Regions from separate parts of the Streptomyces citrinus genome, predicted to be linked through region 1. Evidence: riboswitches for the same ligand, from Rfam matches in the RefSeq annotation. Region 1 holds a riboswitch; each other region holds the start of a gene.
What was found. Region 1 has a riboswitch for cyclic di-AMP ahead of V2W30_RS05245 (C40 family peptidase). Riboswitches for the same ligand answer to the same signal wherever they lie in the genome.
Positions count from the first base shown of each region.

Region 2: another riboswitch for cyclic di-AMP. It lies ahead of V2W30_RS18870 (M23 family metallopeptidase); the one in region 1 lies ahead of V2W30_RS05245 (C40 family peptidase).
Region 3: another riboswitch for cyclic di-AMP. It lies ahead of V2W30_RS24095 (NlpC/P60 family protein); the one in region 1 lies ahead of V2W30_RS05245 (C40 family peptidase).
Region 4: another riboswitch for cyclic di-AMP. It lies ahead of V2W30_RS23420 (transglycosylase family protein); the one in region 1 lies ahead of V2W30_RS05245 (C40 family peptidase).

Region 1 covers NZ_CP146022.1:1,099,126-1,106,865, reverse strand. Annotated here, with positions in the region: gene bioB (biotin synthase BioB) at 1-665, opposite strand, end outside; gene V2W30_RS05280 (8-amino-7-oxononanoate synthase) at 809-1,987, shown strand; gene V2W30_RS05275 (DUF397 domain-containing protein) at 1,971-2,204, opposite strand; gene V2W30_RS05270 (helix-turn-helix transcriptional regulator) at 2,201-3,106, opposite strand; gene V2W30_RS05265 (ATP-binding protein) at 3,368-3,826, shown strand; gene V2W30_RS05260 (LysR family transcriptional regulator) at 3,834-4,754, opposite strand; gene V2W30_RS05255 (LysE family translocator) at 4,890-5,537, shown strand; gene V2W30_RS05250 (DUF6328 family protein) at 5,476-5,991, opposite strand; gene V2W30_RS05245 (C40 family peptidase) at 6,142-6,615, opposite strand; cyclic di-AMP (ydaO/yuaA leader) riboswitch at 6,619-6,753, opposite strand; gene V2W30_RS05240 (hypothetical protein) at 7,157-7,465, opposite strand; gene V2W30_RS05235 (ATP-dependent Clp protease proteolytic subunit) at 7,473-7,740, opposite strand, start outside.
Region 2 covers NZ_CP146022.1:4,043,818-4,051,557, forward strand. Annotated here, with positions in the region: gene V2W30_RS18860 (PrsW family intramembrane metalloprotease) at 1-442, shown strand, start outside; gene V2W30_RS18865 (aldo/keto reductase) at 454-1,401, opposite strand; gene V2W30_RS18870 (M23 family metallopeptidase) at 1,531-2,577, opposite strand; cyclic di-AMP (ydaO/yuaA leader) riboswitch at 2,589-2,735, opposite strand; gene V2W30_RS18875 (PP2C family protein-serine/threonine phosphatase) at 2,940-4,052, opposite strand; gene V2W30_RS18880 (MFS transporter) at 4,148-5,380, opposite strand; gene V2W30_RS18885 (cysteine synthase family protein) at 5,380-6,411, opposite strand; tRNA gene V2W30_RS18890 (tRNA-Met) at 6,902-6,975, opposite strand; gene V2W30_RS18895 (alginate lyase family protein) at 7,032-7,740, opposite strand, start outside.
Region 3 covers NZ_CP146022.1:5,144,919-5,152,658, reverse strand. Annotated here, with positions in the region: gene pcrA (DNA helicase PcrA) at 1-624, opposite strand, end outside; gene V2W30_RS24100 (ScyD/ScyE family protein) at 729-1,835, opposite strand; cyclic di-AMP (ydaO/yuaA leader) riboswitch at 2,105-2,286, shown strand; gene V2W30_RS24095 (NlpC/P60 family protein) at 2,295-3,482, shown strand; gene V2W30_RS24090 (hypothetical protein) at 3,575-3,928, opposite strand; gene V2W30_RS24085 (C40 family peptidase) at 4,282-5,379, shown strand; partial or broken gene V2W30_RS24080 (sigma-70 family RNA polymerase sigma factor) at 5,514-6,394, shown strand; gene V2W30_RS24075 (TetR/AcrR family transcriptional regulator) at 6,606-7,268, opposite strand; gene V2W30_RS24070 (ABC transporter permease) at 7,438-7,740, shown strand, end outside.
Region 4 covers NZ_CP146022.1:4,987,645-4,995,384, forward strand. Annotated here, with positions in the region: gene V2W30_RS23410 (cytochrome P450) at 268-1,503, shown strand; gene V2W30_RS23415 (transglycosylase family protein) at 1,668-2,696, shown strand; cyclic di-AMP (ydaO/yuaA leader) riboswitch at 2,878-3,039, shown strand; gene V2W30_RS23420 (transglycosylase family protein) at 3,044-3,727, shown strand; gene eno (phosphopyruvate hydratase) at 4,060-5,346, shown strand; gene V2W30_RS23430 (septum formation initiator family protein) at 5,450-5,947, shown strand; gene V2W30_RS23435 (DUF501 domain-containing protein) at 6,030-6,566, shown strand; gene V2W30_RS23440 (Ppx/GppA phosphatase family protein) at 6,563-7,510, shown strand.

The DNA.
Region 1 (7,740 bases):
CCGAACACGACGTCGACCAGATCCGCGTCGCTCTCGCCCATGCCCGCGATCAGCCCCGAACACGCCGACAGACCGGCCGCGTGAGCCTTCTGCACGGTGTCGACCCGGTCCGCGTAGGTATGCGTCGTGGTGATGTCGCCGTACGTCGCCTCGGACGTGTTCAGGTTGTGGTTGTAGGCGTCCGCGCCCGCGCCGCGCAGCCGCTCCGCCTGCCCGTCGGAGAGCAGACCGAGGCAGGCGCACACCTCGACGTCCTCGTTCTCCGACTTGATCGCGTCGATCGTCCGCGCGACCCGGTCGACGTCCTTGTCCGTCGGTCCGCGCCCGCTCGCCACCAGACAGACGCGCTTGGCGCCGCCCGCGACACCGGCGGCCGCGGCCTTGGACGCCTCCTCCGGCTTGAGCCACGTGTACTTGAGGATCTCCGCCTTCGAGCCCAGCCGCTGGGAACAGTACGAGCAGTCCTCGGGGCACAGCCCCGACTTCAGGTTCACCAGATAGTTCAGCTTCACCCGGCGCCCGAACCACTGGCGGCGCACCTTGCCGGCCGCGGCCACCACGTCGAGCAGTTCGTCGTCGGTCGTCGCCAGCACGGCGAGCGCCTCTTCACGGCTCGGCAACGCGCGCCGAAGCCCCTTGTCCACCAGCGTGTTCAGCAGGTCCATGGAGCCTGATCCTTGCCTATGAAGACGCTCAGAGGAAAGGAGACTTCGTACAAAGGACTGCGTTCGACGTGTGGGTATTGCCACATCCTGACCTTGTGGCGGGACGGTTAGGGTCTGTGCGTTACCTACAAAACGGGGTCCCGATGACTGCACCGTCCACGCCGCCCGCAGCACCGTTCGACTGGATCGAGGAGCAGCGCCGCACGCGCGCGGCGGCGGGTCTCACCCGCACCCTGCGCCCGCGCCCCGCGCACTCCCCGCTGCTCGACCTCGCGGGCAACGACTACCTGGGACTGTCCCGCCACCCCGAGGTCGTCGAGGGGGCCGCCGAGGCGGCACGGCAGTGGGGCGGCGGCGCCACAGGGTCGCGGCTGGTGAGCGGAACCACCGAACTGCACGCTCAACTGGAGCGCGAGCTGGCCGAGTTCTGCGGCTTCGAGGCGGCCCTCGTCCTGTCGTCCGGTTACGCGGCGAATCTCGCGGCCGTCACCGCACTCGCCCCGCACGGCTCACTGATCGTGTCGGACGCGGGCAACCACGCCTCTCTGATCGACGGTTGCCGGCTCGCCCGTGGTGCCACGCAGGTCGTACCGCATGCCGACCCCGAGGCCGTCCGTAAGGCGCTCGGTACCCATGACGGCCCGGCCGTCGTCGTCTCGGACACGGTCTTCTCCGTCGACGGCGACCGTGCGCCGCTCGGGGAACTGGCGTCAGTATGCCGGGAGTTCGGGGCGGGTCTGCTTCTCGACGACGCCCACGGCCTGGGTCTGCTGGGCGACGGCGGGCGCGGCGCCCCGCACGCGGCGGGCCTGGCGGGCGCGGCCGACACCGTGGTCACCGTCACCCTCTCCAAGTCCCTGGGCAGCCAGGGCGGAGCCGTCCTCGGCCCGGCCCACGTCATCGAGCATCTCGTCAACGCCGCCCGTACGTTCATCTTCGACACCGGGCTCGCCCCGGCCGCGGCCGGGGCCGCGCTCGCCGCCCTGCGCGTACTGCGCGGGGAACCGGAGCGCGCGGCGCGCGGCCGGGACGTCGCCCTGACGTTGCATCAACTCCTCACCGGTGCGGGATTCTCAGCCGTACGACCGGACGCCGCCGTCGTCTCCGTGCTCGCGCCCTCGCCCGAGGATGCGGTGAGCTGGGCCGCGGGCTGCCGTGCGGAGGGTCTCGCGGTGGGCTGCTTCCGCCCCCCGTCCGTCCCCGACGGCATCTCGCGACTGCGACTGACCGCCCGTGCCGACCTCACCGACTCGCAGGTCGCCGAGGCCGTACGTGTGATCAGCCGTACGTCTCCCAAGGGCGCGATCAGCGCAGGGAGTTGACGAAGCCCGTCCAGGCGGACGGGGTGAACAGCAGGGCGGGCCCCGCCGTGCGCTTGGAGTCGCGCACGGCCAGCAGGCCGGTGAGGGGCCCCGAGGGCAGGGGGGCCGTCTCGACACAGTTGTTGGCGCCGGTGCTGCGGCTGCTGCGCCGCCAGTGCGCGCCACGGAGGGATGTGCTGGAGGGTACGGACGAAACGTGCCGAGGCAGTGCAGTCATGGTGCCTCCTTACGCAGTGCCGTGGCACGACGGGGTGTCGGCGACTCCGTCTGCCCGGCGAGCTGTGCGATGAATTCCAACGAGTCCTCGGGCGAAAGGGCGTGGAGCACAAGAGCATCGAAGGCGTCCGTGTACGCCTTGAGGTCTTCTTTCCGTTCGAGGTAGAGGCTACTCGTCAAATGGTCGAGAACAACCACATCCAGATCAGATGTGTTCGGAAAAGAGAACACAACGAAAGGGCCTGTGATGCCGATGTGGCTGCCTCCGGAGAACGGCAACACCTGGATTCGGACATTCGGCATATGCGCCGCTGACATCAAGTGCGTCAATTGCCGGGAGAGAATGCCGTTCCCGCCCACCTCGCGACGGAGCACCGCCTCGTCGAGCACCGCGTTCATCTGGAGCGGCGGCCGACCGCGCAGCACGTCCTGTCGCGCGAGCCGCACCTCCACCAGGGCGTCGATGTGCCGTTCCGGCATGCCCGCGAGCACCGAACGCGTCACCGCGCGCGCGTATTCGGGAGTCTGGAGCAGTCCCGGCACGACGCTCGTCTCCAGCGTCCGGATGCGGCAGGCCTGCGACTCCAGACTGATGAAGTCGCTGTAGGTGGGCGGCAGCAGCCCCCGGTAGGCGTGCCACCAGTGGCGTCCGCCCGCGTCCTCGGCGCCGGCCAGAGCGACGACCAGCTCCCGCAGCCGGGGGTCGTTCGCGCCGAAGGCGTCGAGCAGCAGCAGCACGTCCGAGGGCTTCACACCGCTGCGTCCCGTCTCGATGCGGCTCACCTTCGACTGGTGCCAGCCGACCAGGCGGGCGGCCTCACCGCTCGTGAGCCCGGCCGCGACGCGCAACGCGCGCAGTTCCGCGCCGAGTTTGCGGCGGCGTACCGCGGGACCGTACTTCATAGTGACTCCTCGGCTCCTCCGGCCTTGGGCTGGGGCGGCTCTTGAGCAGACGGTAGAGGAACCGGCGTGCGCTCGCCCAAATACGGTCTGTCGTCGCAGAGTTCACCGCTTCGGGCGACAGATATATGCATATCTTGAGGGATCGCCACCCTTGAGGGACATCTAAGTGGCACTCTGGCGCGAAGCAGTAGTCGCGGGCCGAGCGAGAGCGATCCGCCGCAGGCGGACATGCGGCCCCGGCGGGAAAGGGACGACGTCGCCATGGCAGACCACCAGGAAGCATCCGTCACGCTGCCGAGCGATCCCGCCTCGGTGTCCGCCGCCCGCCGGTACGTGAGCAACGTACTGGCGGAATGGGGGATGCCAGGAGACAGCGACGAGGCCGACACCGTCCGTCTGATCGTCTCCGAGCTCGCGACGAACGCGGTGCAGCACACCCTGGGGCAGTCACCCACGTTCACCGTCGACGTCGAGCTCGAACGCGACGAGCGGCTGCGCATCGGCGTCACCGACAGTCACCCCCGCTACCCCAAGCGGCTGCCGGCCGCCGTCCAGCAGGACAACGGGCGGGGCATGGTCATCATCCGCTGCCTCACCGCGGAGTTCGGCGGAAGACTCTCGGTCTCCCCGACGCCCGAGGGCGGCAAGACCGTCTGGATCGCGCTGCCCTGGATCCACGCGTCCAATGGCTCGAACGGACGCCCCACGCAAGCGTGTTGACGCTCCATCAGGCGCCCGTCCGGCCGAAGGCCCCACGCAGGAGGGCCCGGAACCCGTCCACGGCCGGGTTCGTCTCGTCGGCCCGGTGCACCATCGAGATCGTCCGCCGCAGATCGCCCGGTTCGAGGCGTCGTACACCCACCGGTGTCGCCGACATCCGCGCCACCATCTCCGGCACCACCGCCACCCCGAGTCCCGCACTCACCAGCGCGCACACGAGCACATAGCTCGGCGTCGAGACGAGGACCGACGGCGTCGCCCCGACCCGCGCGAGCGCCGACTCGACCCCTTGGCGCGGCGGATGCGTCGGCGCCATGCTGATCAGTGGCTGCCCGGCGAGCTCCCCGAGCGGCAGCCGCGCCGCCCCCGCGGTCCCTGCCGTCAGCGCGTGCCCCGGCGCCGTCACGAGCACCAACTCCTCGACGAGTACGGGCTCCTGGGCCACCGAAGCGGGCACCGCCACCGCGGCGGCGGGCTCGTACGCGTGAGTGAGCGCCACGTCCACCTCCCCGGCGGCCACCGCCGCGATGCCCAGCGGCGGCTCGTACCCGGCGACCGTGAGCTCCACGTCCGGATGCGCGCGACGGAACGCGGTGAGGGCCGGCGGGAGCAGATGCATCCCCGCCGTCGTGAAGGTGCCGAGGCGCAGCCGCCCGCCCGAGAGCCCCGCCAGTTGGGCGAGTTCGTGCCGGGCACGCTCCATCTCGTCGAGCACGCGGCGGGCCGTCGTCACCAGGACCTCACCCGCACCCGTCAGCCGGGCACCCCGGTGGTGGCGTACGAGAAGCGCGGTCCCGGCCTCCCGCTCCAGTTTCGCGAGCTGTTGGGAGAGCGCCGGGACCGTGTAGCCGAGGCGCTGTGCGGCCCGGGTGATCGATCCGGCCTCGGCCACCGCCACCAGGGCGGCGAGCCGCGTCGGGTCGTACATGCGGGTCTCCAGAGGGGCGGCGCGGACGCGAGGGCGGAGCGACCGGAGCGGGCGAGGGGGGTAAAGCAACGCTTTAGGCAGACCCAGAATATTGCACATACCTGCTGAAGGCCCGGCTCGGGCAGGCTGACCGCCATGGACGCTCAACTGGTCGCCTTCACGGGCGTCGCCGCGGGAATGGTCGCTCTGCCCGGCGCCGACTTCACCGTCGTCGTACGCAACTCGCTGGTCTCACGCCGCGCCGGCGTGGCCTGCGCCCTCGGTGTCGCCGGCGGCCTGCTCGTCCACACGGCACTCGCGGTCGCGGGCGTCGCCGCGGTCCTGACCGCCGTGCCCGCCCTCTTCCGGGCCCTCCAGATCGCCGGCGGCGCCTATGTGCTCCACCTCGGCGTCCGCACCCTCCAGTCCGCTGCCCGGCCGCTCGCGGAACGCCCCGGCGCGGACATCGGCACGGAGCTCGGCACGGAAGGGCGCGCGCACACGGGCGGTGCGCTGCGCCAGGGTTTCCTGACCAACACGCTCAATCCGAAGGCGCCGATCACGTTCCTGAGCGTGCTGCCGCAGTTCGTGCCGCAGGGAAGTCCGGCGCTGCCGCGCACGGCCGTCCTGTCGGCGATCGTCGTGGTGCTCGCCCTGCTCTGGTTCCCGGCCGTCGCGCTGCTCGTGGACCGGCTCGGCCGGTGGCTGCGCAGGCCGCGCACCGCCCGCGCCGTGGAGGCCGTCACGGGGAGCGCTCTGGTCCTGCTGGCGGGGGTCCTTCTGCTGGAGTCCCTGTTCGCGTGAGCGCGCGGCGCAGCACCCAGGGCAGCAGTCCCCACAGCGCCGCGCAGACCACGAGGGTGCCGACGCCCGCCGCGATGCCCGCGCCGCGGTCGAGCGTCACGTCGACGACCAGCAGCACCGACCCGGACAGGGCGAGGACGAGCACGCACATGCCGTAGGCCGCGAGCCGCGCCGACACCCGCACGATCTGCGGCTTGGCCCCGAGCTGGAAGAGCACCCGGTGCACGGCCGCGGGCGCCGTCAGGAGGGCCGCCGCCACGACCGCGAGCAGCAGCGTCGTCACGTAGGTGGCGCGCTGTACGGAGTCCAGGGACGGGAAGCGGGGCGTGAACGCGAGCGTCAACAAGAAGGCGAACAGAAACTGCACCCCGGTCTGTACGACCCGGAGTTCCTGGAGCAGCTCACCGAAATTGCGGTCGGCGCGCTCCAACGGGGTCTCGTTGCGCTCGCTCATGTCGCCATGAGTAACCCATAGTGCGGATTTCAATCGAATTTCAATCGAAAGCGACCGCAAGGGATCTTTTATGGCCGTCGGTGGGGCGGGCCTGGCGCCCGGCCCGCCCCACCGACGGCGCGTCGGCACGGTGGCGTGACGGGTCGCGCGTCAGCGCACCCGGCCGTACCAGACGCTCTTCGTCCAGATCTTTTGCAGTCTCACCACGTCACCGGTCTTCGGGGAGTGCCAGATCCGTCCCTTCCCGGCGTAGATCCCGACGTGGTACACGCTCCGGCCCGAGTGGAAGAAGACCAGGTCACCGCGGGTGCGGGAGGACGCGCGGATATGACGCGTCTTGTTGTACTGCTGCGCGGCGGTGCGGGGCAGCTTCTTGCCCGCCCGCTTGAACGAGTAGAGCGTCAGACCCGAGCAGTCGAACCGGTGCGGGCCCGTCGCGCCCCACTTGTAGGGCGATCCCTTCTTGGATGCCGCGACCTGCAGAGCTTTGGTCGAGGCCACCGCCGCCGACGCCTCGGAGGCGGCGCCGGGGACCATGAGTCCCGCGCCGGCCACGGCGAGGGTGAGAGCCGAGGCGGTACCGGCCCTCGTCAGCAGCGACGGAACACGATCGAGCGCAGTCATGCGCAACCCTTCGTCAGCCGCCTGCGAAGGATGACCTGTCGGGTTCGGGCTGGCGAAGATGCCCGGCCGCGTACCGCGGCTTCACCCCAAGGGCCGCTCGGTCACACCTCGGTCGAGGTGAGCCGGCGACCCGTCGTGCCTGGGTCCTCCACTCCTGCCGATGCACTTCTGTCGACCTGACATCCGCGAGGCGGCAGGACTCGGCGTCCGCGCGGACCGCCCCGCCGTGGTGGCGGGGGCTTGTCGTCGGAAGGGATCTTCACGCACTCCTGCCGCGGATTCCGAGCTGAACCGGCGGTAAGTGAGGCTCGTCACGCTTGACCCGTTCAGGTGGACAGTGCGGCTTTCGGTCCCTGGGTGCGAGGCCCGACCACGCTCGCACCAGGGGCGGAACGGTGAATTCCGTTGTCCGCCTACAGTCCTGACGCAACTCTGGACGGCTTCGTGACGGATGAACGTCTACGCCAATCGGGGGTACGCCATCTGGGCCGTTTCGGCCCTGGTGCAGACGGGTCGGGCGGTCGAAGCGCGGTCGGCGACCTCAACTGACAGTTTCTGGCGGCAAAGTGACCCGCTGTGTTCGCCTCTCGCCGTCCAAGACGCGTAGAGCCCGTGTCAGGGTTGCCGCGTGCACCTCGCTCTCTCCGCGCTGGTGCATCAGCGTCAGGGCGTCCCGCAGCGCTGTCGCCCGACTGACGAGCGCCTGCGCCGCACGCAGCCCGCGGTAGGTGTCGTCCCCGCGCGCCGGATTGATCCGCGCGAGCAGATTGACCACCGCCAGATAGGCGTCCACCAGTTCGCACTCGGCGCGGGTCAGCGCGGGCAGCGGCGGCTGTTCGGGTGGGTACATCGGCACGTCACCTCGGGTCCTGAGTGCCGAGGGAGGCCTTGCGGCTCGTCAGGACGTGGTCCACGAGGCCGTACTCCAGGCTCTGCGCGGCAGTCAGCACGGTGTCGCGCTCGATGTCCGCGCCGATCCGCGCCTTCGTCCGGCCCGAGTGCAGTGCGAGCAGACCCTCCAGTTGGTCGCGCACCCGCTCCATCTCACGGGCGGTGATCTCCAGATCGGTGGGCTGGCCCTGGGCCGGCTCGGGCAGGGCGGGCTGGTCGAGGACCACGCGCGAC
Region 2 (7,740 bases), 2.9 Mb from region 1:
GGTGTTCGGCCTGCTGACCTGGCTCGCGGTCTTCGTCCGCCAGCGCGAACTGCGCGCCGTGCGGCAGGAGCTGCCCGCGTACGTCGCGGCGGGCTGGCTGGCACCGCCCGAGCCGTTCGCCCTCGGCTCGCTCAAGGCGCGGCGCCTGGCGCGGGAGTACGCCGCGCACTACGGCGGCCGGACGGCGGCCGCGGCGGTCGCCGAGTACGAGTCGTACGCGACGACGCTCGCGCTGCTCCGCCACCGCGGCCGCAGGGGCCGGGCCGGCGCCGACTACGTCGTACGGGAACGGCAGTTGCTGGACGCGCTGTGGGAGCGGCGCGGCTACGCGCGGGCCGCGCTCGCGTACGGGTCACGGGCGGCGGCCCCGGTGTGGCTGCCGCCGGTGTACGCGGGCCCGGCGCTGACGCACGGCCCCGCGTACAACCCGTACCGGTACTGAGGACCCGCGACCTACGCGGAAGCCGCCGTCAGCGACCGGACCTCGGCGTCGGTCAGCTCCAGGTCCGCGACCGCGAGCAGCGCGGGGAGCTGCTCCACGACGCGGGCCGAGGCGATCGGCGCGGCCACGGTGGGCTGCGCGGCGAGCCAGGCCAGGGCGACCGTGGCGATCTCGGCGCCGTGGGCCTGCGCGACCTCGTCGAGGGCGGCGAGCACCTTGCGGCCGCGCTCGGTCTCCAGGTGCTGGCCGGCACCGGCGGCCCGCGCGCTGTCGACGGTGGCGCCCGGACGGTACTTGCCGGTCAGGAAGCCCGACGCGAGCGCGTAGTACGGGACGGCGCCGAGGCCGGCGCGCGAGGCGATGTCCTGGCGGGCGCCCTCGTACGTGTCGCGCGAGACGAGGTTGTAGTGCGGCTGGATGGCGACGTAGCGGGCGACGCCCTCGCGGTCGGAGAAGTCGAGGGACTCCTGGAGCCGCGCGGGCGAGATGTTGGAAGCGGCGATGTTGCGCACCTTGCCCGCCTTCACCAGCTCGTCGAGCGCGCCGATGATCTCCTCGACGGGGATCGTCTCGTCGTCGTCGAAGTGCGTGTAGTACAGGTCGATGTGGTCGGTGCCCAGGCGCTTGAGGGAGGCGTCGGCGGCGGCCTTGATGTTCGCGCCGCGCAGGCCCTTGAAGTCGGGGTGGCGGGCGACCTTGGTCGCGACGACGAGGTCGTCGCGGTGGCCGCGGGAGGCGAGCCACTTGCCGATGATGGTCTCCGACTCGCCGCCCTCGTTGCCGTCGACCCAGGCCGAGTACGAGTCCGCGGTGTCGATGAAGTTGCCGCCCCCGGCGACGTACGCGTCGAGCACCGCGAACGAGGTGGCCTCGTCGGCGGTCCAGCCGAAGACGTTGCCGCCGAGGGAGAGGGGGAAGACCTCGAGGTCCGAGGAGCCGAGCTTGCGAAGAGAAGTCATGTGTCGGCTCAACACCCGGACAGAATGCGATATTCCGTAGACGCCGAGGTCAGCCCCCGGGCACGGGGGAACCGGCAGCCCTGACGTCGGGGGGTTGCCGCCAGGACCGCCGGAGATCGGGGGCGGACGTCAGAGGGTGAGGCCCTTGCCGCGCAGCCAGGCGGCCGGATCGATGCCGGTGGCCTGCCCGCCGGGGTGGACCTCCAGGTGCAGGTGGGGCCCGGTGACATTGCCGGTGGCGCCCACGCGGCCGATGACGTCGCCGGTGGTGACCTTCTGGCCCACCGTGACGTTCATCGACGACTGGTGGCAGAACCACAGCTCGGTGCCGTCGTCGAGGGTGAGGACCGTGCGGTAGCCGTACGCGGTGTTCCAGCCGGCCTCGGTGATGGTGCCGGAGTGGATGGCGTAGATCGGGGTACCTGTGGGAGCGGCGAAGTCCAGACCCGTGTGGTAGCCGGAGGACCACATGGCGCCGGGCTGCCCGAACGTGCCGGTGAGCGTGTAGGAGGCGACAGGGATCTTGTAGCTCTTGGCGAGCTTGGCGAGGCGCTCGGCCTCGGCCTTCTTGCGCGCCTCCTCCTCGGCCGCCTTCTTCTCGGCGGCGGCCTTGGTCTCGGCGGCCTTCTGCTTCTCGGCGGCTTCCTCGGCGGCCTGCCGCGCGGCGGCCTCTTCGGCGGCCTGCTTCTGGGCGGCGTCGGCGGCGTCCTGCTGCGTCTCGGCCTGCTGCATGATGCGGGCGCGCAGCGTCTCGCCGGCGTCCGACTGTCCGCTGCCGGTGCCCATGGTGGTGAGCGGGGCGGCCGCGGCGGCCGGGGTGGTGTCGGAGTCGTCGGATATCAGCGCGCCCACGCCGGGCAGCGACTTGGCCTCCGGCAGCGAGTCCTTGACGGCCGAGAGGTCGGGCATGGAGATCTGGACCGCGGGCTTGCCGCCCTGCGCGGTGGCGATGCCGCCCGCGCCGACAGCGGCGATCACGCCGACGCCGAGGACCGTGGAGCTGCGGGCGAGTCCGCCGCGCTGCCGTGCGACGCGGTGCTTGCCGCGGACGGGGCGGACGGACTCCTCGGTGGGGTTCCACTCCTCCCAGCTCTCCTGCTCGACGCCGAAAGCGGGTGCTTCGGCGGAGCCGTAGGAGAACGTGGGGGCCTCGGGGGCAGGCCGGTTCGACGCCACGGGGGCGCTCTCCTTTCCTTCCTTCTCGCCTACCGGGTTAGCTGACGGGTTCGGAGCAGGAAGGTCTCCTACCGACATCGCCGACACATCAACGATGTCCGATTCACCCCAAGTTGGTGGTTCCCCGGCTCCCTTGCGGGATTAAGCGTGTGCGCACGGAGCCATCTCTTGTGACGGCTGGGACGACCGCGCTGCGTTATCGAACGTTAATAGACAGCCGACACTAATTCCAAGCCGTTCCCACTGATCGTTCACGTCTTTGGCCAGGACTTAACAGGCCAAGATCGGGCGGAACGGGTCGACTTGGCCGAGCACTCGAACCGGCCGCAATCCTGACGGTGCGTCAATTGTTATGCGGAGAGTCACGGCCGGCGTACGGCGAGCAGCGCCATGTCGTCGGTCGCGGCGCCCCCGGTGTGGGCGTGCACCTCGACCGCGAGCGCCGCGAGGAGTTCGTCGGGTCCGGGGAAGAGGCGCCCGCCGAGCCGGGTCGCGGGATCGTAGAAGACACCGTCCGCGTCCCGCGCCTCGGAGAGCCCGTCCGTGTAGAGCAGCAGGGTGGCCCCGGCGGGGAAGTCCGTCACGGTGGACCGGTCGGGCCGGCTGCCGAGTTCGCTCAGGCCGAGCGGCAGCGCCGCCTCGTCGGGTCCGACGACGCGTACGGTGCCGTCGCCGAGCAGCACGATGGGTTCGGGGTGGCCGCGGTTGAGGACGCGGACGACCGTGTCGCCGTGCGGGATCTCGGCGAGCACGGCGGTGGTGAACCCCTCGAAGTCGTCGATGCCGCTGCGCCGGGTGCCCTCGCGGGCGAGCGCCCGCTCCAGCCGCTGGGCGACCGCCTCCAGACTGCCCTCCTGCTCGGCGGCCTCCCGGAACGCGCCGATGACCACGGCGACGGCGGCGACCGCGCCCATGCCCTTGCCGCGTACGTCACCGACGACGACCCGGACGCCGTGCGGGGTGTCCTGCACCGCGTACAGGTCCCCGCCGATGAACGCCCCCGCCTGCGCCGCCTCGTAGCGCGCGGCGACGGCCAGCCCGCCGATCCGCCCGGCCGGCACGGGCAGCACGGCGAACTGCGCGGCCTCGGCGATCTGCCGCGCGGACGCGAGCTGTTCGTCGTTGCGCCGCACGATCCGGTTGATGAAGCAGGCCAGCGCGCACACGGTCGCCACGGTGAGGATCTCCGTGATGACGTCGGAGCCGAACTCCCCCGTGTACCTGCGGTGCACGGCGATGATCAGGACGATCGACAGGACCCCGGTCCAGAGCGTGCCGCGCAGCAGGAAGAAGGGGGCGGCGACCAGCGGCGCGGCGCTGAACAGGGGTGCCCCGGAGAATCCGGCCGGGGTGAAGTACTCGTAGAGCGCGCCGCAGAGGACGAGCAGGAGCGGCAGCAGCCGGAGGAAGGTGCGGGTGGCGCCGGTGTCCGACCTGTGGCGATGCTTGTTCCGGCTCCCTCCTCGCTGCCCCACCGCTCGTCTCCCGCCAGGTCCGCGCCCGCTGTCCGGGCGTCTCACCAAGGGTTCCCGGCGACCGGGACGGCTGCGAGCAGGGTGGGCCGTACGGGTTACCCCGGCGGGCCCGCGGCGCTCGCCGCCACAGCGGTCCGCGACGCCCCGATCCGGTGCAGCGCCACCGCCCCGAGACCGCCCACCCCGGCCAGCGCCCACCACACGCCGTCGGACTCCATCAGCGCCCCGACGGCCAGGTTCCCGACGGTGATGCCGACCCCGCACACCGTGTTGTAGAGCCCGTAGTGCGTGGCGACCCAGCGCCCCCGCGCGAGCGAGACGACCGTGTCCATCTCGAACGGGTAGAGCACGGCCGTCGCCGTAGCGAGCCCCGCCGCGCACAGCAGCAGACCGGCGATCCCGACCCACCCCGTGCCGCCCGCCGCCGGCACCAGGAACGCCGCGCCCATCAGCGCGAGCCCCGCCACCAGGCACTGCTCCCGGCTCCAGGTCCGCCGGCACCGGTCGGTGATCCGCAGCTGCCCGGCGAGCGCCACCACCCCCGACACCACGAACAGCGCGCTGGTCGCGACCTGCCCGGCCGTCCCGTCGCCGACCAGCCGTTCCACGGTGAGCGGCAGCGCGAGGTAGATCTGGAAGGACAGGACGTACGAGCAGGTCATCGCCAGCGAGAACAGCCAGAAGGCGCGGTTGCCGAGGACGCTCGCCCACTGCCCCCGGCCGTCGTCCCCGGACACGTCCGTACGCCGCCGCGCGGGCAGCCGGACCGTCTGCACGACGGAGAGCACCGCGAACAGGGTGGCCGACACCGCGCACGTCAGCCGGAAGTCGACGCCGGTCAGGGCGAGCCCGACGAGCGGCCCGAGCAGGATCCCCGCCTGGTAGTAGACGTTGAACAGGGCGAACGCCTCGACCCTGCGCTCCTCCCCCGCCTCCCCGGCGACGTACGCGCGCACCGCCGGATTGAACAGCGCCCCCGCGAGCCCGGTCGCGACCGACGCCCCGATGAGCACCGGCAGCGTGTCGGCGACGGCGAGCGCCCCGAACCCGGCCGTCCGCAGCGCGCATCCCGCGACGATCATCGGCTTGAACCCGAGCCGGTCCGCGAGCGCCCCGCCGACCAGGAACATCCCCTGCTGCGACAGGTTCCGTACGCCGAGCACGAGCCCCACGGCCCAGGCGGCGAGCGAGAGCCGGCCCGACAGATGCGCCGCGAGATACGGCATCAGCATGTAGAAGCCGAGGTTGATGGAGAACTGGTTGACGAAGAGGAGCCGCACGGCGGGGTCGAACCGCCGTGTCCGGGCCATGAGTCGGGCGGCGGCCATCACCGCACCCCCGCCCGGCGGCGCGCCGTGTACGACCAGCCGGTGATCCCCGGCTCGGGGCCGGCGACCTCCCGCGGCGCGTGCGGCACCGCCGCGCCGAGCAGCCCGTGCCGCGCGCAGTACTCGTCGCTGAAGACGGTGTCGAAGTAGCGCTGCGGCCCGTCGGGGAACACGGCGACGATCCGCGTCCCCGCCGCCCGGGTCCGCGCCAGCCACCCGGCGACGAGCGCCACCGCCCCCACGCTCCAGCCGCCGGTCGCGAACTGCCGCCCGGCCAGCTCCCGCGCGCTGCGCACCGCTTCGGCCGGGCCGACCCAGTGGACCTCGTCGAAGGCGGCGTGGTCGACGTTCGAGGGGTGGATGGACGAGCCGAGCCCCCGCATCAGCCGGGGCCCCGCGGGCAGCCCGAAGATCGTCGAGGCGACGGAGTCGACGCCGACCAGCTCCAGGTCCGGCATCCGGTACCGCCCCCGCAGCGCCCGCGCGATCCCCGCCGAATGCCCGCCGGTCCCCACCGCGCACACGAGCACGTCGAACTCCCCCACCTGTTCGGCGAGTTCGGCCGCGAGACCGGTGTACGCGGCCGGGTTGTCGGGGTTGTGGTACTGGTTCGGGCACCAGGACCCGGGCAGTTCCGCCATGAGTTCGGCGACCCGCTCGACCCGCGCCTGCTGCCAGCCGCCCACCGGGTGCGGCGCGGCGACGACGTGGACGCGGGCGCCGTGCGCGGCCAGCATGCGCTCCACGAGGGGTTCGAGCCCGGGGTCGGTGACGACGTGCACGGGGTGCCCGTAGTGCACCCCGGCCAGCGCGAGTCCGAGCCCGAGCGTGCCGGAGGTCGACTCGACGACGGCGCCGCCCGGCCGCAACTCCCCGCGTTCGCGGGCCCGTTCGACCATGTACAGCGCGGCGCGGTCCTTGATGCCGCCGAAGTTGAAGCCTTCGAGTTTGGCCCAGTAGCCGTCGATCGCGAGCACGGGCGTGTTTCCCACGGCGGCCGGGGCGGCCGTGGGCTGAAGCTTTCCGAGCATGGGGTGGTGGTGGCCCTTCGGGTGTTCTGATCCGTCCTTCGGAGGTGCTGAGGCGGGCGGGCCTCAGTTCCGGTCGACGCCGAGGGCGATGAGCAGCCGGTGTCCCGCGGGAGGCGGCGGCGCGCGGCGCGGGCGGGGAGCCGTGGCGTACGCCACCGGCGACCAGGGGCGCCGCCGTGCCGGGCGGCCTGGGGTCCACCAGGACCGTCGGGCCGCTCCCGGTCGCCGGGCTGCGCGGCGGCGACGTGCTGCTCGGCGGGGGCGCACTGGTGGTGGTCGTGATGGGCGACGGCGCCGGTGTCGTACCCCTCGTGGCAGGAGCCGGAGAGGAACAGCGCGCACAGGGCGAGCAGCACGGTCAGCGCCGCCGCTCTCGTCCACCCTCGCCGCACGTCACTCATCGTCCGGACGAGACTACGACGCGTGACGGAACAACGGCAAAAACGAACCGGGCCCGGAATCTCGAAAGATTCCGGGCCCGGTTCTTCAGTAGCGGGGACAGGATTTGAACCTGCGACCTCTGGGTTATGAGCCCAGCGAGCTACCGAGCTGCTCCACCCCGCGCCGTTGAATGCAACTCTACGCCATCAGGAGCAGTGAGGCGAATCCGTTCAGACGGGTCAGGCGGACTGCGCGTGGGTGAGGGTCTCCCAGGCGACGAACAGGTCGTCCGTGCCCTCGGGCCGCTGCTTGCGGGTGAGCGCCTGCGTCTGCGGGAGATCCATCTTCAGCCGCCCCTGGAGGTGGCTGAGCCCCACCTCCGTGTCGGGGCCCATGTCCCGCTGCACCTTCCCGCCGCACAGCCACGCGGGGGCGGCGGCGCCCAGCTGGTACTTGGAGTGGAATTCGAGGGCGGCCGCGAGCCGGTCCTTCACCTCTCCGTACAGGTCGACGCCCTGGTGCCAGGCGGTCTCGGCGATGTGCGAGGTCGCGGCGAGGGAGTAGCTGGCGTGCTTGAAGTTGCGGCAGGTCTCCTGGGCGAGGCCGTTCTTGAAGGTGGACTGCCCGAACCAGTACGTCCGCAGCTCCGCCGGGGTGTCGATGTCGCTGCCGGCCGGCTTCACCGGCAGCGCCCCGTCCGACTCCAGGTAGAAGTAGGCGGGCACCCGCGTACGGAAGTGTCCGACGGCCTTGTCGAAGGCGGCCTGGTCGTTCAGGTAGACGGCCATGCTCATGGTCGCGTCGGCCATGACCAGGTCCCAGTTGCCGTTGAAGTCGGCGGAGCCCGTCTCGACCACCGGCAGGTAGGCCTCCCGCAGCATCCGCTGGAACTTGAGCTCCTCGCCGTCCGGCCAGCCGTCGTACGTGTACTGCATCAGCTCGCCGGCC
Region 3 (7,740 bases), 4.0 Mb from region 1:
CTTGGAGCTGAAGGACTTCGGCGGGAACTTCTTCGGGTCCAGATCCAGGTCGCGGCAGACCAGGGCCATGAGCCGCTTGCTGTCGGCGGCGTCGTAGATCGAGAAGGAGGACGTGAAGCCGAGCTTCTTCGACTCGCGGCGCAGGATGCGCACGCACGCGCTGTGGAAAGTGGACACCCACATCGCGTTGGCACGCGGGCCGACGAGCTGGCTGACGCGCTCCTTCATCTCGCCCGCGGCCTTGTTCGTGAACGTGATCGCGAGGATCTGGCCGGGGTGGACCCCGCGCTCGGCGAGCAGGTACGCGATGCGGTGGGTCAGGACACGGGTCTTGCCGGAACCGGCGCCCGCGACGATGAGCAGGGGCGAGCCGCCGTGCACGACGGCCGCCTTCTGGTTCTCGTTCAGCCCGTCCAGGAGCGCGGCCGAGTCGATCACCGGGCGCGGCGCACCGTCGCGGTAGTGGCCGTCCCTGGACGGCGGCACGTCGAACTTCCCGCCGAACAGGTCGTCCGGGATCGGCTCGGGAGCCGTCGCGGGGTCGGTGTCCTCGGGCGGCGGCGGGGGCTCCTGCGTACCGCTCTGGAGGCTGGCCAGGAAGTTGTCGTCAAAGAGGCTGCTCATCGCTCTACGAGTCTAGGCCGCCCCACTGACACCCCGCCGCCGCCTTCACGACACCGCGCGAAGACGGGCCGTCCGCACGTCCCCGGATTCGGAGAAGTGGCTGGTCAGAAGCCGAGGATCTGCCAGACCTGTCCGCCGGGCGACTTCTTGCCGCCCTCCATGACCGTCCCGTCACGGTCCGCGACCGACCATGCGGAGACGTACACCTTCTTGTCCCACGGGTCGACGGCGACGCCGGCCGGGAAGGGCACCTTCACGCTGGTCCGCTTCTTCGTGGCGTGGTCGATCCTGGTGACGGTCCCGGCGAAGAGCTGGCTGACGTAGAGATCGCCCCGCTCGGTGACGGCGACGCCGGTGATCGAGCCGAAGCCGGACGTCCAGCCGAGGATCCTGCCCCGCGGGCTGACCTTCCAGACGCGGGCGGTGGGTTTGGTGGCCTCGCCGTTCAGGTCGCCGACGTAGAGATTGCCGTCGGGCCCGAGGGCGATCGAGGTGGGTACGGCCTCGTGGCCGTTGTGGTTCGGGAAGACGGTGAACGGCTTCGCCTTGCCGCCCGGCGAGACCACGACGAGGTCGTTGCCCGCCGCGTCCGCGACGACGCGGCGCCCGTCGGGCAGCGCGAGCACGGCGTACGGGTTGGAGTCGACGGACGCCTTGTGCGGGTTGTACTTCAGTTCGACGGCCGAGATGTCGGCCGCGACCCGGTGGTGCCCCCAGTCCAGGTCGAGGAGTTTGCCGAGCGTGTTCCACGGTTTGCCTTTGGGGACCTGGCTCGGCGGCGCCCACGTCATGACGCCGGACGCGCGCCCGTCCCGTACGGAGACACCGTCGAGGCCGGTCGCGAAGCCGCCGTCCGCGGTGGCGGCCGACGGCAGCCCGGCGACGAACGTCGCCTGCCGCCACCGCCCGCCGTCCCGGTACAGCTTGGTGACGCCCGCCGAGGTGCCGAGGCAGGTGTCGCCCTCGGGGCCGCCGCCGCCCGGCAGGCACTTCTTGCCGCCCCGGCCGGCTTCGGCGACGTAGACGTGGCCGTGGTCGACGGAGAGCTGGCGCGGGTTGTCGAGCTTCGCCGCGATCACTTCGACCACCGGCTTTCCGGTGCCGTGCGCGTCGCCGGCGGCGGCCGGTCCCGCGCTCAGTCCGACCCCCACGGCGACCGCGGCTCCGGCGGTGGCGGCCACGGCCCTGCGTCCCTGACTGCTGATCGACATCTGCTACCCCCTCATCCTTCGGGAGCAGGACCCTAGTGCGGACATGTCGGCGGACTCCGTAACTCCGTGAAGACTCCGGCCAATCTACGGACAACTCGTCGCAGATCCTTCCGGATCGGCCAGGCATGGAGAGGCTCGGGCCGCAGGAGTATCCAAGGTCACGAAAATGTATCGGGCATATCGAACATCAACCTTCACAGCGGCAACACGAGTTGGCTACCGTGCTGCGCGGGCCGTCCGTCCCCCCGCCCGCGAACAACGCGGCGACCGGACAGCCCCCGCTGAGTTCCGTACGCCGCGAGGCAGGGAACCGGGGACCCACCGACCTTGGGGTGAATCGGACCAACGACCCGGCAGCACCGGGCAGTTGACCGTAGGGCAGCCTTCCGCACGACGAGCGTCACCCGCCCGAACCCGACAGCTAACCCGGTAGGCGGACCATGGAAGGAGTCGCCTGCCTTGGCGTCGCACCGCAAGCCGCGCAGCCGGTCCCGGATCTCCGGCGGCCTCCGTACGACACCCGCCGTCGGCATCACGACCGCCGCGCTCACCTCCGTCGCCCTGCTGTCGCAGACGGCCCAGGCCGCCCCCACGCAGCCCGACCGGCCGAGCATCGAAGAGGTGCAGAAGAAGGTCGACACCCTGTACCGGCAGGCCGAGGTGTCCACACAGAAGTACAACGCGGCCAAGGAGCGGACCGAGGGGAAGAAGAAGCAGGTCGACAAGCTCCTCGACGACATCGCGCAGCGCACCGAGAAGATGAACACGGCACGCCAGAAGCTGGGCCGGTTCGCCGCCGAGCAGTACCGCACGGGCGGCGTCAGCGACACGGCGACGATGTTCCTCGCGGACAACCCCGAGGACTACTTCTCGCAGCGCCAGCTGATGAGCCGGCTCACCGGTGAGCAGAAGAAGGCCGTCGACGACTACCAGGTCCAGCAGCGCACCACCGCGAAGAAGCGGACCGAGGCGCAGGCCGGCCTCGAGGACCTGACCACGTCGCAGGCCGAGCTGAAGACCACCAAGCAGGACGTGCAGACCAAGCTGTCCGACGCGCGCCAACTGCTCTCCAAGCTGACCGCCGAGGAGAAGGCGCGTCTCGCGGCCATCGAGAAGGCCAAGCAGGAGGCGGCCGCCAAGAAGGCCGCGGAGCTCGCCGCCCAGCAGAAGGCGGATGAGGAGGCGAAGCGCGAGGCGGCCGAGGAGGCCGCCCAGCAGGAGGAGGCCGCGGGCTCGTCGTCCGACACGGGCTCCTCGGACTCCGGTTCCTCGGCCTCCGACTCGTACGCCACCAAGGCCGCGAAGGCGCTCGCGTTCGCCAAGGCGCAGGAGGGCAAGCCGTACGTGTGGGGCGCGACGGGCCCGGACTCGTACGACTGCTCGGGGCTCACGCAGGCCGCGTGGAAGGCGGCCGGCATCTCACTGCCGCGCACCACGTGGGACCAGGTCGAGTTCGGCACGACGGTGCCGCTGTCCGACATCCAACCCGGTGACCTGGTGTTCTTCTACGACGACATCAGCCACGTCGGCCTCTACCTCGGCGACGGCATGATGATCCACGCGCCGAAGCCGGGCGCGTACGTCCGCGAGGAGTCCATCTACTACGACGGCACGTCGTCGATCCACAGCGTGGTGCGGCCGGCCTGACCCGGCCTGACTCGGGTCTCGTTCGGGGCGGTGCTGCACCGCCCCGAACGAGACCCACAGGTCTCTGAGCCCCCTCAGGACTCCCAGGCCCCTCAGGTCCAGAGAACGGCGATGAAGATGTTGGCGATCGTCAGACCGCCGACCGCCGCGAACAGGCCCTTCTCCGCCTTCTCCTCGTCGCGCTTCACGTACACGATGCCGAGGATGACGATCAGGATCGCCAGCTTCACGCCGATCTTGATGTTGTTCACGGTGTTGTCGTCGGCCTGATTGAGGCCGACGAGGGCGACGCCGGTCACCAGCATGGTCAGGGCGCCGTGCAGCATGGCCTTGTTGAAGCGGGCCGTGCCCTGCCCCATCGCGGACATCTGCGTGAGGAAGCCGCCGAGCAGGGAGGCGATGCCGATGATGTGCAGGCCGACGAAGATGTGGATGAGTACGTCCATGAGGCGGAGCGTAACCGGGCGGTGATCGTCGCCCGCCACCGCTCCCCCACGCACTTCCTCGCGCTCCCTCGCACTCCCCCACCTCTCAAGCGCCTCGCACGAGCATCCGCGGGCACGCGCCTGTCACTCTCTGACACCACCCATAACAAACGGACCAGTTGCGAACAATCCGCCGCCAACCCGTTACGCCCAGGTTTAGCGTCCTTCCTCAGGTGACCGGCTCCCCACCGCCGCCCGGGCCAGGGGCGGCAGTCGGACACCACCGCCGAGAAAGGTCCGGCGGCGGCCCGCTCCCCCTGTGCGGGCCGCCGCCGGACGCGTAAGCAGGACGTTCCGAAAGGACGTGGCGTCACGTGCCGGCAGCGCACCGCAAGCCCCGACAGCGCTCGCTCAGTGGCAGTACGGCCCGCACAGCGGCCACCCTCGCCCTCGCCTCCGCGGCGACCGCCACCGCCTTCGACGGCGGCGCGGCGCACGCGGAGCCACGGCTCTCCCCGACCGAGGTGAAAGCGAAGGTCGACAAGCTCTACCAGGAGGCGGAGGTCGCCACCGAGAAGTACAACGGCGCGAAGGAGAAGGCCGAGAAGGCCCAGAAGAAGGTCGACAGCCTCCAGGACGAGGCGTCCCGGCGCACCGAAGCCCTCAACTCCCAGCGGCAGAAGCTGGGTGCGGTGGCGGCGGCCCAGTACCGCACGGGCGGCGTGGACCCGGCCGTCCAGCTCCTCCTCTCCTCCACACCCGACCGCTACCTGGACGAGGCCGCGCTCGCCGACCGGGTCGGTACCCGGCAGGCCGCCACGGTCTCCCGGGTCCGCAAGGCGCTGCGCGAGATCGACCAGGTACGGGAGCGGGCCGACGGGACGCTCTCCGAACTGCGCGGCAAACAGCGGGAGTTGGAGCGCCAGAAGAAGACGGTCACGAAGAAGCTGGGCGAGGCGAAGCGGCTCCTCGACCGCCTGGACCCGGCCGACCGCACGCTCATCTCCGGCGGCTCCGGCGGCTCGGGCGGTTCGGGGGGCGCCGACGGTTCCGCAGACGCCGAGCACGCCTCTCGCGCCACCTCCCGTGACGACCTCGCCGCAGGCTCCGGCGCGTCCACCAACTCCCGGGCGGCGGCGGCCATCTCCTACGCGCGGGGCGCCCTCGGCAGCCCGTACGTCTGGGGCGCCACGGGGCCCAACGCCTTCGACTGCTCGGGCCTGACCCAGGCCGCGTACCGGGCCGCGGGAGTCTCCCTCCCCCGCACCACGTACGCGCAGATCAACGCGGGGCAGCGCGTCCCCAAGTCCCAACTCCAGCCGGGCGACCTGGTGTTCTTCTACTCCGGGATCAGCCATGTCGGCCTCTACATCGGCAACGGCCAGATGATCCACGCCCCCAACCCGAGTGCGCCCGTACGGATCGCGCCGATCGACGAGATGCCCTTCGCGGGAGCCACCCGCGTGGCCTGAACAGCGTGATCTACTCTCCTGAACGCACTGAACGCACTGATCGCATGGATCACGCTGATCGCATGGATCGCACGCGGGGCATCGGGGGAACGCACGTGACGGACAGGGCTGTTGGCGCGCCGAACGAGGACGAGCTGGCGCGGCGGTTCGAGGAACAGCGGCCGCGCCTGCGCTCGGTGGCGTACCGGATCCTCGGTTCGCTCAGCGAGGCGGAGGACGCGGTGCAGGAGGCCTGGATCCGGGCCGCCCGCGCCGACACGTCGGACGTGGCGAACCTCGCGGGCTGGCTGACCACGGTCGTCGCGCGGGTCTGTCTCAACATGCTGCGTTCGCGCGACACCCGCCGCGAGGACCCGCTCGACGAGCGCCCCGCCGACCCCGCGCTCGGTCCGGACGAGCAGGGCCACCCCGAGGAGGAGGCGCTGCTCGCCGACGAGGTCGGCGTGGCGCTCCTCGTCGTCCTGGACACGCTCTCCCCCGCGGAGCGCGTGGCGTTCGTCCTGCACGACACGTTCGCGGTGCCGTTCGAGCAGATCGCGCCGCTCCTCGACCGCACCACGGCCTCCGTGCGCCAGCTCGCCAGCCGCGCCCGGCGCCGGGTCAAGGGGCGCGGCCCGCGCCGGACCCGGATCTGACGCGGCGCCGCAGCGCGGTGGACGCGTTCCTCGCGGCGACCCGGGGCGGCGACTTCCAGTCCCTGCTCTCGCTCCTGGCGCCCGACGTCGTCCTGCGCGCGGACGCGGCGGTCATCCCGACCCCGCAGCCGGTGCGTCTCGCCGGGGCGCGGGCGGTGGCCGAGAGCGCGATGGCGGCGGTGTCCCGCGCCCGCCTCACCGGCGTGGCCCTCATCGACGGGGTCCCCGGCCTGGTCATGGCACGGGGAGGCCGCCTGGCCCTGGTCCTCACGTTCACGTTCGACACGCAGGGCGCGATCACCGGGATCGACGTCGTCGCGGAGGAAACGGCGCTAGCGAAACTGGAGATCGTGACGGCGGACGAGGAGGCCCGGCCCTAGACCCGCCCTGCTTCTGTCACGGGGCGGACGGCGGCCTGGCCCACACCGGGCCCATCACCACCGCCCCCGAAAAGACACCGGTACGCATCCGCCGACACCGGTGCGCATCCGCCAACGCCAACGCCAACGCCAACGCCAACGCCAACGCCAACGCCAACGCCAACGCCAACAAAAGGATGTCCACAAACGACGCCGACAGCGCCGCCAGCGCCTACAGCGCCTTGAGCGCCGCCGCCGTCGCCGCGGCGAGCCGCTTGAGGTGTCCCTTGGGCAGTTCCGGCGTACGGACGACGACCGAGCGCCAGTAGAGCGGGCCGGAGATCAGATCGAGGGCGAGTTCCTCGTCGAGGCCGTCGCGCAGGTCGCCCCGGGTCACGGCCGAGCGCACGATGCCGCTCGCCACCCCGTGCTGCCCCTCGCGCAGTGCCTTCTGCATGGCGTCGGCGATCTCGGGGTTGCGGGCCGCCTCCGCCTGGAGGTCGGGGATGATCTGGCCGGCCACCGGGTGCTTCAGGGCCCGTGACGTGACCTGGTAGAGCAGCAGCAGGTCGCCCTCCAGGCTGCCGGTGTCGGGGGCGGGCAGGCCCTGCACCGCTATGGCGGAGACCAGGTCGAGGACCAGGTGGAGCTTGGAGCGCCAGCGGCGGTAGACGGCCGTCTTGCCGACGCCAGCGCGGCGCGCGATGCCCTCGATGGACATGCGCGCGTAGCCGACGGCGGCGAGTTCCTCGAAGACGGCGGCGCGGATGGCTTCCGTGACGTCCTCACGGAGTACGGCGGCGCCCGCGGGGGCCCTGCGACGCGTCCGCGAAGGGGGTCCCCCCTGCCCGAGCGGAGCCGAGAGCTCGGAGGAGGAGTCGGCGTTGGTCGTCATATGGCAAAGCATAGGCGCGCGACGACGAAACGGTTGCGTTCCGACGTCGGATCGTCCTAGTCTCACGTCACGACGATACGGACCCGTTCCGACGTGAACGGGACGTTAAGGCACGGCGAAGACAGCCCTCCGGTCGCCCCGCCCCACCCCTCGAGCGAAAGCAGCGGATGTGAGTCAGGTCCTGGACACGCCTCCCGCACCGGCACCGTTCCCCCCTCGGGGAACCGACGCCGAGGACCCCGCCGTCCTCGCCGCCCGGTACGGTCTGACCGTCAGCGGCGCGCGCCCCTCGCTGCCCGCGTACGTGCGCCGGCTGTGGCAGCGGCGCCACTTCATCACGGCGTTCGCCACCGCCAAGCTCACCTCGCAGTACAGCCAGGCGAAGCTCGGCCAGGTCTGGCAGGTGGCCACTCCGCTGCTGAACGCGGCGGTCTACTTCTTCATCTTCGGCGTCCTGATGGGGACCAGCCGG
Region 4 (7,740 bases), 3.9 Mb from region 1:
ACCTGCGCTGTGCTGTGCTGACGTGCGGGTCAGGCCCCGCGTCCGCGACAGGATCCGCCGAGGGCCTGTCCGGCGGGTCAGGTGGCATCAGGGCGACCCGCGCTGTGCTGTGCTGACGTGCGGGCCAGGCCCCGCGTCCGCGACAGGATCCGCCGGACAGGCCCGAACCGCGGCCCGTGGACGGGTGGCCGCGTCCCGCTCGTCGGCGGATACCGTCGGGGCGTGACCGAAAGCCCCGCCCCCGCCCCGGCGCCCGAGCCGCCCGCCATGCCCGAACTGTTCACCTGGGAGTTCGCCAGCGACCCGTACCCCGCGTACGCCTGGCTGCGCGAGCACGCCCCGGTGCACCGCACCACCCTGCCGAGCGGTGTCGAGGCCTGGCTGGTCACGCGGTACGCGGACGCCCGGCAGGCCCTCGCCGACCAGCGGCTGAGCAAGAACCCGGACCACCACGACGAGCCCTCCCACGCCAAGGGCAAGACCGGCATCCCGGGCGAGCGCAAGGCCGAGCTGATGACGCATCTGCTCAACATCGACCCGCCGGACCACACCCGGCTGCGCCGCCTTGTCGCGAAGGCGTTCACCCCGCGCCGCGTGGCCGCGTTCGCGCCCCGGGTGCAGGAGCTGACGGACCGCCTCATCGACCAGTTCGCGGCGAAGGGCGAGGCGGACCTGATCCACGACTTCGCCTTCCCGCTCCCCATCTACGCCATCTGCGACCTGCTGGGCGTCCCGGGCGAGGACCAGGACGACTTCCGGGACTGGGCGGGGATGATGATCCGTCACGGCGGCGGCCCGCGGGGCGGTGTCGCCCGCTCGGTGAAGAAGATCCGCGCCTATCTGGTGGACCTGATCCACCGCAAGCGCGGCGCCCTTGACGACGGCGCGGACGACCTCATCTCCGACCTGATCCGCGCCTCCGACCACGGCGAGCACCTCACCGAGAACGAGGTGGCGGCCATGTGCTTCGTGCTGCTCTTCGCCGGGTTCGAGACCACCGTCAACCTCATCGGGAACGGCACGTACTCCCTGCTCACCCACCCCGAGCAGCGCGAGATCTGGCACCGGGCGCTCGCCGAGGGCGACGCGGAGCTGCTCGCCACCGGCATCGAGGAACTGCTGCGCTTCGACGGACCCGTGGAGCTGGCCACCTGGCGGTTCGCCACCGAGCCGCTGCGCATCGGCGGCCAGGAGATCGCCGCCGGCGATCCGGTACTCGTCGTGCTCGCCGCGGCCGACCGCGACCCGGAGCGCTTCGCCGAGCCCGACACCCTCGACCTCTCCCGGCGCGACAACCAGCACCTCGGCTACGGGCACGGCATCCACTACTGCCTCGGCGCTCCGCTCGCGCGCCTGGAGGGAAAGGCCGCGCTGGCCACGCTGTTCACGGCCCTGCCGGACCTACGGCTTGCGGCGAATCCGGACGATTTGCGGTGGCGTGGGGGCCTCATCATGCGCGGACTGCGCACGCTCCCGGTGGAGTTCACACCCCGCCAGAACTGACGCACTGTCAAATCTGTGACTTTCACGTGATCTGCGCTGCATCGACTTGTGACAAGCGTTCGAGTGCCGCTACGTTCACCAGTCATCGCGACACATGCACAACCGTCACCTCCGCATCACCCGTCGCGTGCAGCAGCAGCATCAGTCTCGCGAAAGGCACACGCATGCTCTCCGGGAACGGTCGTCACCGTCGCCCCCGTCAGGCCCCTGCTCTGATCGTCGCCGCCGGGGTCACCGGCAGCGCCATCGCGATCCCGCTGCTCGCCGCGACGAGCGCGAGCGCCTCCACCACCGCCACCTGGAACAAGCTCGCCGAGTGCGAGTCCGGCGGCCAGTGGAGCCTGGACGCGGGCAACGGCTACTACGGCGGACTCCAGTTCTCGCAGGAGATGTGGGAGCAGTACGGCGGCCTCGAGTACGCCGCGCGCGCCGACCTGGCCAGCCGGTCGCAGCAGATAGCCGTCGCCGAGAAGGTCCTCGGCGACAAGGGCCCGAGCGCCTGGCCGAGCTGCTCGATCACGGCGGGCCTCACCAAGAGCGACGACTCGGCCGATGTCGACCCGGGCGCGAGTGCCTCCCCGCAGGCGTCCGAATCGGCCGGGTCGTCGGACGACGCCACGGATGACGCCTCGTCCGCCTCCTCGGGAGAGAAGAATCACGACGCGTCGGACGAAGCGGGCGCGACGGACGAGGCCGAAACGTCCGGTTCCTCCGGTTCTTCCGACACCCCGTCAGCCGACACCTCGGGGGATACCTCCGGTAACAAGCTCGACGCCGACGAAGCCGGTGCCGACAGCGGCGACGGCAACAACACCAAAGACGACAACTCGGACAAGTCTGGCCAGAGTGAGTCCACTTCCTCGGCCGACCCGGCCGACCCGGAGTCCTCCGCGTCGGCCACCGCCTCCGACGACGCGTCCACCGCCGGCCGTCACCGCGGCGACCGCGCCGCCGACGACGGCACCGACTCCCGTACGGGAGAGGGGCGTCACGCCTCCCGAGGCGACGAGCGCGGCGAGGGGGCCTACACGGTCCGCTCCGGCGACAACCTCTGGGACATCGCCGACGCTCAGGACGTGGACGGCGGGTGGGCCGCGCTCTACGACCTGAACAAGAAGGAGGTCGGCTCGGACCCGGACCTCATCATTCCTGGTCAGAGTCTGGATCTTGGGCTCGAATCGGTCGAAAAGTAGCGGGAGTTCGGGGCCCATTGATGGCCGTTTGTCCGCTTTAGCGCAAGTGAGAGATGGGTCTCAAAGGGCCTGATCGTCTTTGAAATAGGGCGGATCGACTGCTTACGGTCGTGACCGCTCGCCACAGCGGGCCCCGATGGACGTCACGCCGAATCCTGCCAACGTCCGTACGGGAACAGTCGACGCGTCAGCGCCGTAGGCAGGAGCGGGGGACCCAGGTAAGCGCCGTGCGAGGTCGACGACTTCGAACGGCTAGGGGTTAAGCCGCGCACAAGGATGCGCGGCCGGGCACTCACTGGCCCGAACCCGACAGCTCACCTCGTAGGCGTCGGTGAGGGGATCTCTCCATGCTGCTTTCCAGCAAGGGCAAGCACCGCCGCCCGTCCAAGGCCGTCCGTGTCGCCACGCTCGCCGGTGTCGCCGGTGCCGCCGTCGCCGTTCCGCTGATGGGCGCCACGTCCGCCTCCGCCGCGACCACCTCCGAGTGGGACCAGGTCGCCCAGTGCGAGTCCGGTGGCAACTGGGCGATCAACACCGGCAACGGCTACTACGGTGGCCTCCAGTTCTCTTCCTCCACGTGGGCCGCGTACGGCGGCACCGCCTACGCGTCCACCGCCAACCAGGCTTCCAAGGCGCAGCAGATAGCCGTCGCCGAGAAGGTCCTCGCCTCGCAGGGCAAGGGCGCCTGGCCGAGCTGTGGCGTGAACCTGTCCGGCGCGTCCGCGAACACCTCCGCTCCCGCCGCCGAGGCCCCGCAGCAGAGCACCCAGCCGCAGCAGGCCCAGCCGAAGCAGCAGGAGCGTTCGGACTCGTCCACGACGACCCGCTCCGAGAAGCGCGAGACCGTCACCACGCCCACCGGCAAGACGGTCGAGAAGGGCGACGGCGAGTACAAGGTCAAGTCCGGCGACACCCTCGGCAAGATCGCCGAGGCGCACGGCACGACCTGGCAGAAGGTGTTCAAGCTGAACAAGGACATCGTCAAGGACGCGGACCTGATCTACCCGGGTCAGCAGCTCCACCTGAAGTAGGCCGCACCGGGTGCGCACCTCCAGCACCCGTAGAGGCCGGCACCTCTCCGGGCCGGTGTCTCTATATATGGGTGCGCACCGGTAGAGGGGCACTCGGCATCGGCGGACGCCGAGATCCCCGCCCCCGTCCCCACGGGCCGCTCGCATCGGTGACCCCCGTCCCGCATTCCGGGACGGGGGTCACTGTTTTTGTTCCGTTCAGGAACATTTCGCTCACGGCGTTGTCCAAGAGTCGGTCGGTCGGCTGGCCGATGCTCCGGAGCCGGTTAGGCTCAAGGAGTCGAGGCCGTGCATCGCGGCCCCGCATAGCCTGCGTCACATCCCAGAAGGAGATGCTCGTGCCGTCCATCGACGTCGTCGTAGCCCGGGAAATCCTGGACTCCCGAGGCAACCCCACGGTCGAGGTCGAGGTCGGCCTCGACGACGGCAGCACGGGTCGTGCTGCTGTTCCGTCCGGTGCCTCCACCGGTGCCTTCGAGGCCATCGAACTCCGTGACGGTGACCCCAACCGTTACCAGGGCAAGGGTGTCGAGAAGGCCGTCCTCGCCGTCATCGAGCAGATCGGCCCGGAGCTCGTCGGCTACGACGCCACCGAGCAGCGCCTGATCGACCAGGCGATGTTCGACCTGGACGCCACGGACAACAAGGGCTCGCTGGGCGCCAACGCCATCCTCGGCGTCTCCCTCGCCGTCGCGCACGCCGCGTCCGAGGCCTCGGACCTGCCGCTGTTCCGCTACCTCGGTGGCCCGAACGCGCACCTGCTGCCCGTCCCGATGATGAACATCCTGAACGGTGGGTCGCACGCCGACTCCAACGTCGACATCCAGGAGTTCATGATCGCCCCGATCGGCGCGGAGTCCTTCTCCGAGGCCCTGCGCTGGGGCACCGAGGTCTACCACACCCTCAAGAAGGTGCTGAAGACCAAGGGCCTGTCCACCGGCCTCGGCGACGAGGGCGGCTTCGCCCCGAACCTGGAGTCGAACCGCGCCGCGCTCGACCTCATCCTCGAAGCGATCAAGGAGGCCGGCTACATCCCCGGCCAGCAGATCGCGCTCGCGCTGGACGTCGCCGCCTCCGAGTTCTACAAGGACGGCAAGTACCAGTTCGAGGGCAAGGAGCGCTCCGCCGCCGAGATGACGGAGTACTACGAGGAGCTCGTCTCCGCGTACCCGCTCGTCTCCATCGAGGACCCGCTGTACGAGGACGACTGGGCCGGCTGGCACGTCATCACCGAGAAGCTGGGCGACAAGGTCCAGCTCGTCGGCGACGACCTGTTCGTCACCAACCCGGAGCGCCTGGCCCGCGGCATCGAGGAGAACTCGGCCAACGCCCTGCTCGTCAAGGTCAACCAGATCGGTTCGCTGACCGAGACCCTGGACGCCGTCGAGCTGGCCCAGCGCAACGGCTTCAAGTGCATGATGTCGCACCGCTCCGGCGAGACCGAGGACGTGACGATCGCGGACCTCGCCGTCGCCACGAACTGCGGCCAGATCAAGACCGGCGCCCCGGCCCGCTCCGAGCGCGTCGCCAAGTACAACCAGCTCCTGCGCATCGAGGAGATCCTGGACGACGCGGCGGTCTACGCCGGTCGCTCGGCCTTCCCGCGCTTCAAGGGCTGACCGGCCCCGAAGCCCGGCTGAAGCAGTAGTTACGTACGTCCCCGCACTCGGTCCCGTACCGTGTGCGGGGACGTACGTACGTGAGGCAGGGGAGGCGGAGAGGATGCCGGGCAAGGTCCGTGACAGGGACTCCAGAGACCGCTTCTCCACGGCCACCCGCCTCCGCCTGCTCGGCGAGCAGACCGCCGAGCGCGTCTACCGCTCGCAGAACAAGCGCCAGGCCCGCCGCTCCCGCCTCACCGGCCGCGCGGCGCTCCTCGCCCTCGTCCTGTGCACACTGGTCGTCGCCCTCGCCTATCCCATAAGGCAGTACGTCTCCCAGCGCGGCGAGATCGAGGACCTCCAGCGGCAGCAGCAGGAGGCCAAGGAGCGCGTCGACCGGCTCCGCGACGAGAAGGCCCGCTGGCAGGACGACTCCTACGCCGAGCAGCGGATCCGGGAGCGCCTGCACATGGTGATGCCGGGCGAGACCGGGTACGTGGTACCCGATCCGCGCGCCACCCAGTCGAGCCGCGTCGAGCAGGGCGCCGCCGACCGGCCCTGGTACTCGAACGTCTGGGACGGCGTCGACAAGGCCGACCAGGCGGACCAGGCAGACTGAACCCCTCTTACTGATCCACGTGGACGACTGATCCACGTACACGACTGATCCACGTACACGACGAAAGACGCCGAAGACAGTCATGCAGACGCCTCCTCCCCAGACCGAGCCGACCGCGCCCACGGACGCCGACATCCACGCGTTCAAGGAGCAGCTGGGCCGCCCGCCGCGCGGTCTGCGGGCCATCGCGCACCGCTGCCCCTGCGGCAACCCGGACGTGGTCGAGACGGCCCCGCGCCTGGAGGACGGCACGCCGTTCCCGACGACGTACTACCTGACGTGCCCGCGCGCTGCCTCCGCCATCGGCACGCTGGAGGCCAACGGCGTCATGAAGGAGATGACCGAGCGTCTCCAGAGCGACCCGGAGCTGGCCAAGCAGTACCGCGCCGCGCACGAGGACTACCTCGCGCGCCGTGACGCCATCGAGGTCCTGGAGGGCTTCCCGAGCGCGGGCGGCATGCCGGACCGTGTGAAGTGCCTGCACGTCCTGGTCGGCCACTCCCTGGCGGCCGGTCCGGGCGTGAACCCGCTCGGCGACGAGGCCATCGCCATGCTCCCCGAGTGGTGGAAGAAGGGGCCGTGCGTGACGCCGTGCGACGGCGCGGAGGTGGCCGAATGACGCGCGTCGCCGCCATCGACTGCGGAACCAACAGCATCCGGCTGCTCGTCGCCGACGCGAACCCGGAGACCGGCGAACTCGTCGACCTGGACCGCCGGATGACGATCGTCCGGCTCGGCCAGGGCGTCGACAGGACGGGCCGGCTGGCCCCCGAGGCCCTGGAGCGCACCTTCGCGGCCTGCCGCGAGTACGCCGAGGCCATCAAGGAGCACGGCGCGGAGCGCGTCCGCTTCGTGGCGACCTCCGCCTCCCGCGACGCCGAGAACCGCGATGACTTCGTGCGGGGCGTCCTCGACATCCTGGGCGTCGAGCCCGAGGTCATCACGGGCGACCAGGAGGCGGCCTTCTCCTTCACGGGCGCCACGAAGGAGCTCACCGGGCGACGGGAGGGCCTCGACAAGCCCTACCTGGTCGTCGACATCGGCGGCGGCTCGACGGAGTTCGTGGTCGGCGACGACGCGGTCCGCGCCGCCCGCTCCGTCGACATCGGCTGCGTCCGCATGACGGAGCGCCACCTCGTCGGCGACGACGGCACGCTGACCGACCCGCCGTCCCCGGCGCAGATCGAGGCGGTCCGCGAGGACATCGCCGCCGCCCTGGACCTCGTCGCGCGTACCGTCCCGCTGGAGGAGGCCCGCACCCTGGTGGGCCTCGCCGGTTCGGTGACGACGGTGGCGGCGCTCGCGCTCGGCCTGGGCGCCTACGACTCGACGGCCATCCACCACTCCCGGATCTCCTACGAGCGGGTCGCCGAGCTCACCGACTGGCTGCTGACGTCCACGCACGACCAGCGCGCCCTGAAGCCGGTCATCCACCCCGGCCGCGTCGACGTCATCGCCTCCGGCGCGCTCGTGCTGCGTCTGATCATGGAGCGGACCGGCGCGCGGGAGGTCGTGGTCAGTGAGCACGACATCCTGGACGGGATCGCCTGGTCGATCGCCTGATCACCAGGGCCCGAAACCGTCTCGCATGAGCGTGTCGCACCCCGCCTGAGCACGTGAAACGGCCCCCGCGACACGCTCCGGCGACACCCCGTCGGGAAAGTTCGTGAAGTTCTTCACAAGGAATTCGGTCCTCTTGGGCGTCAATTGCGGCCCGAGAGCCCGTTCGGGGTCGGCCGAGGACCTTGCCGGGAGAGGTTCACGGGGTTCCCGCAGTGTTACGCGCACGTGAA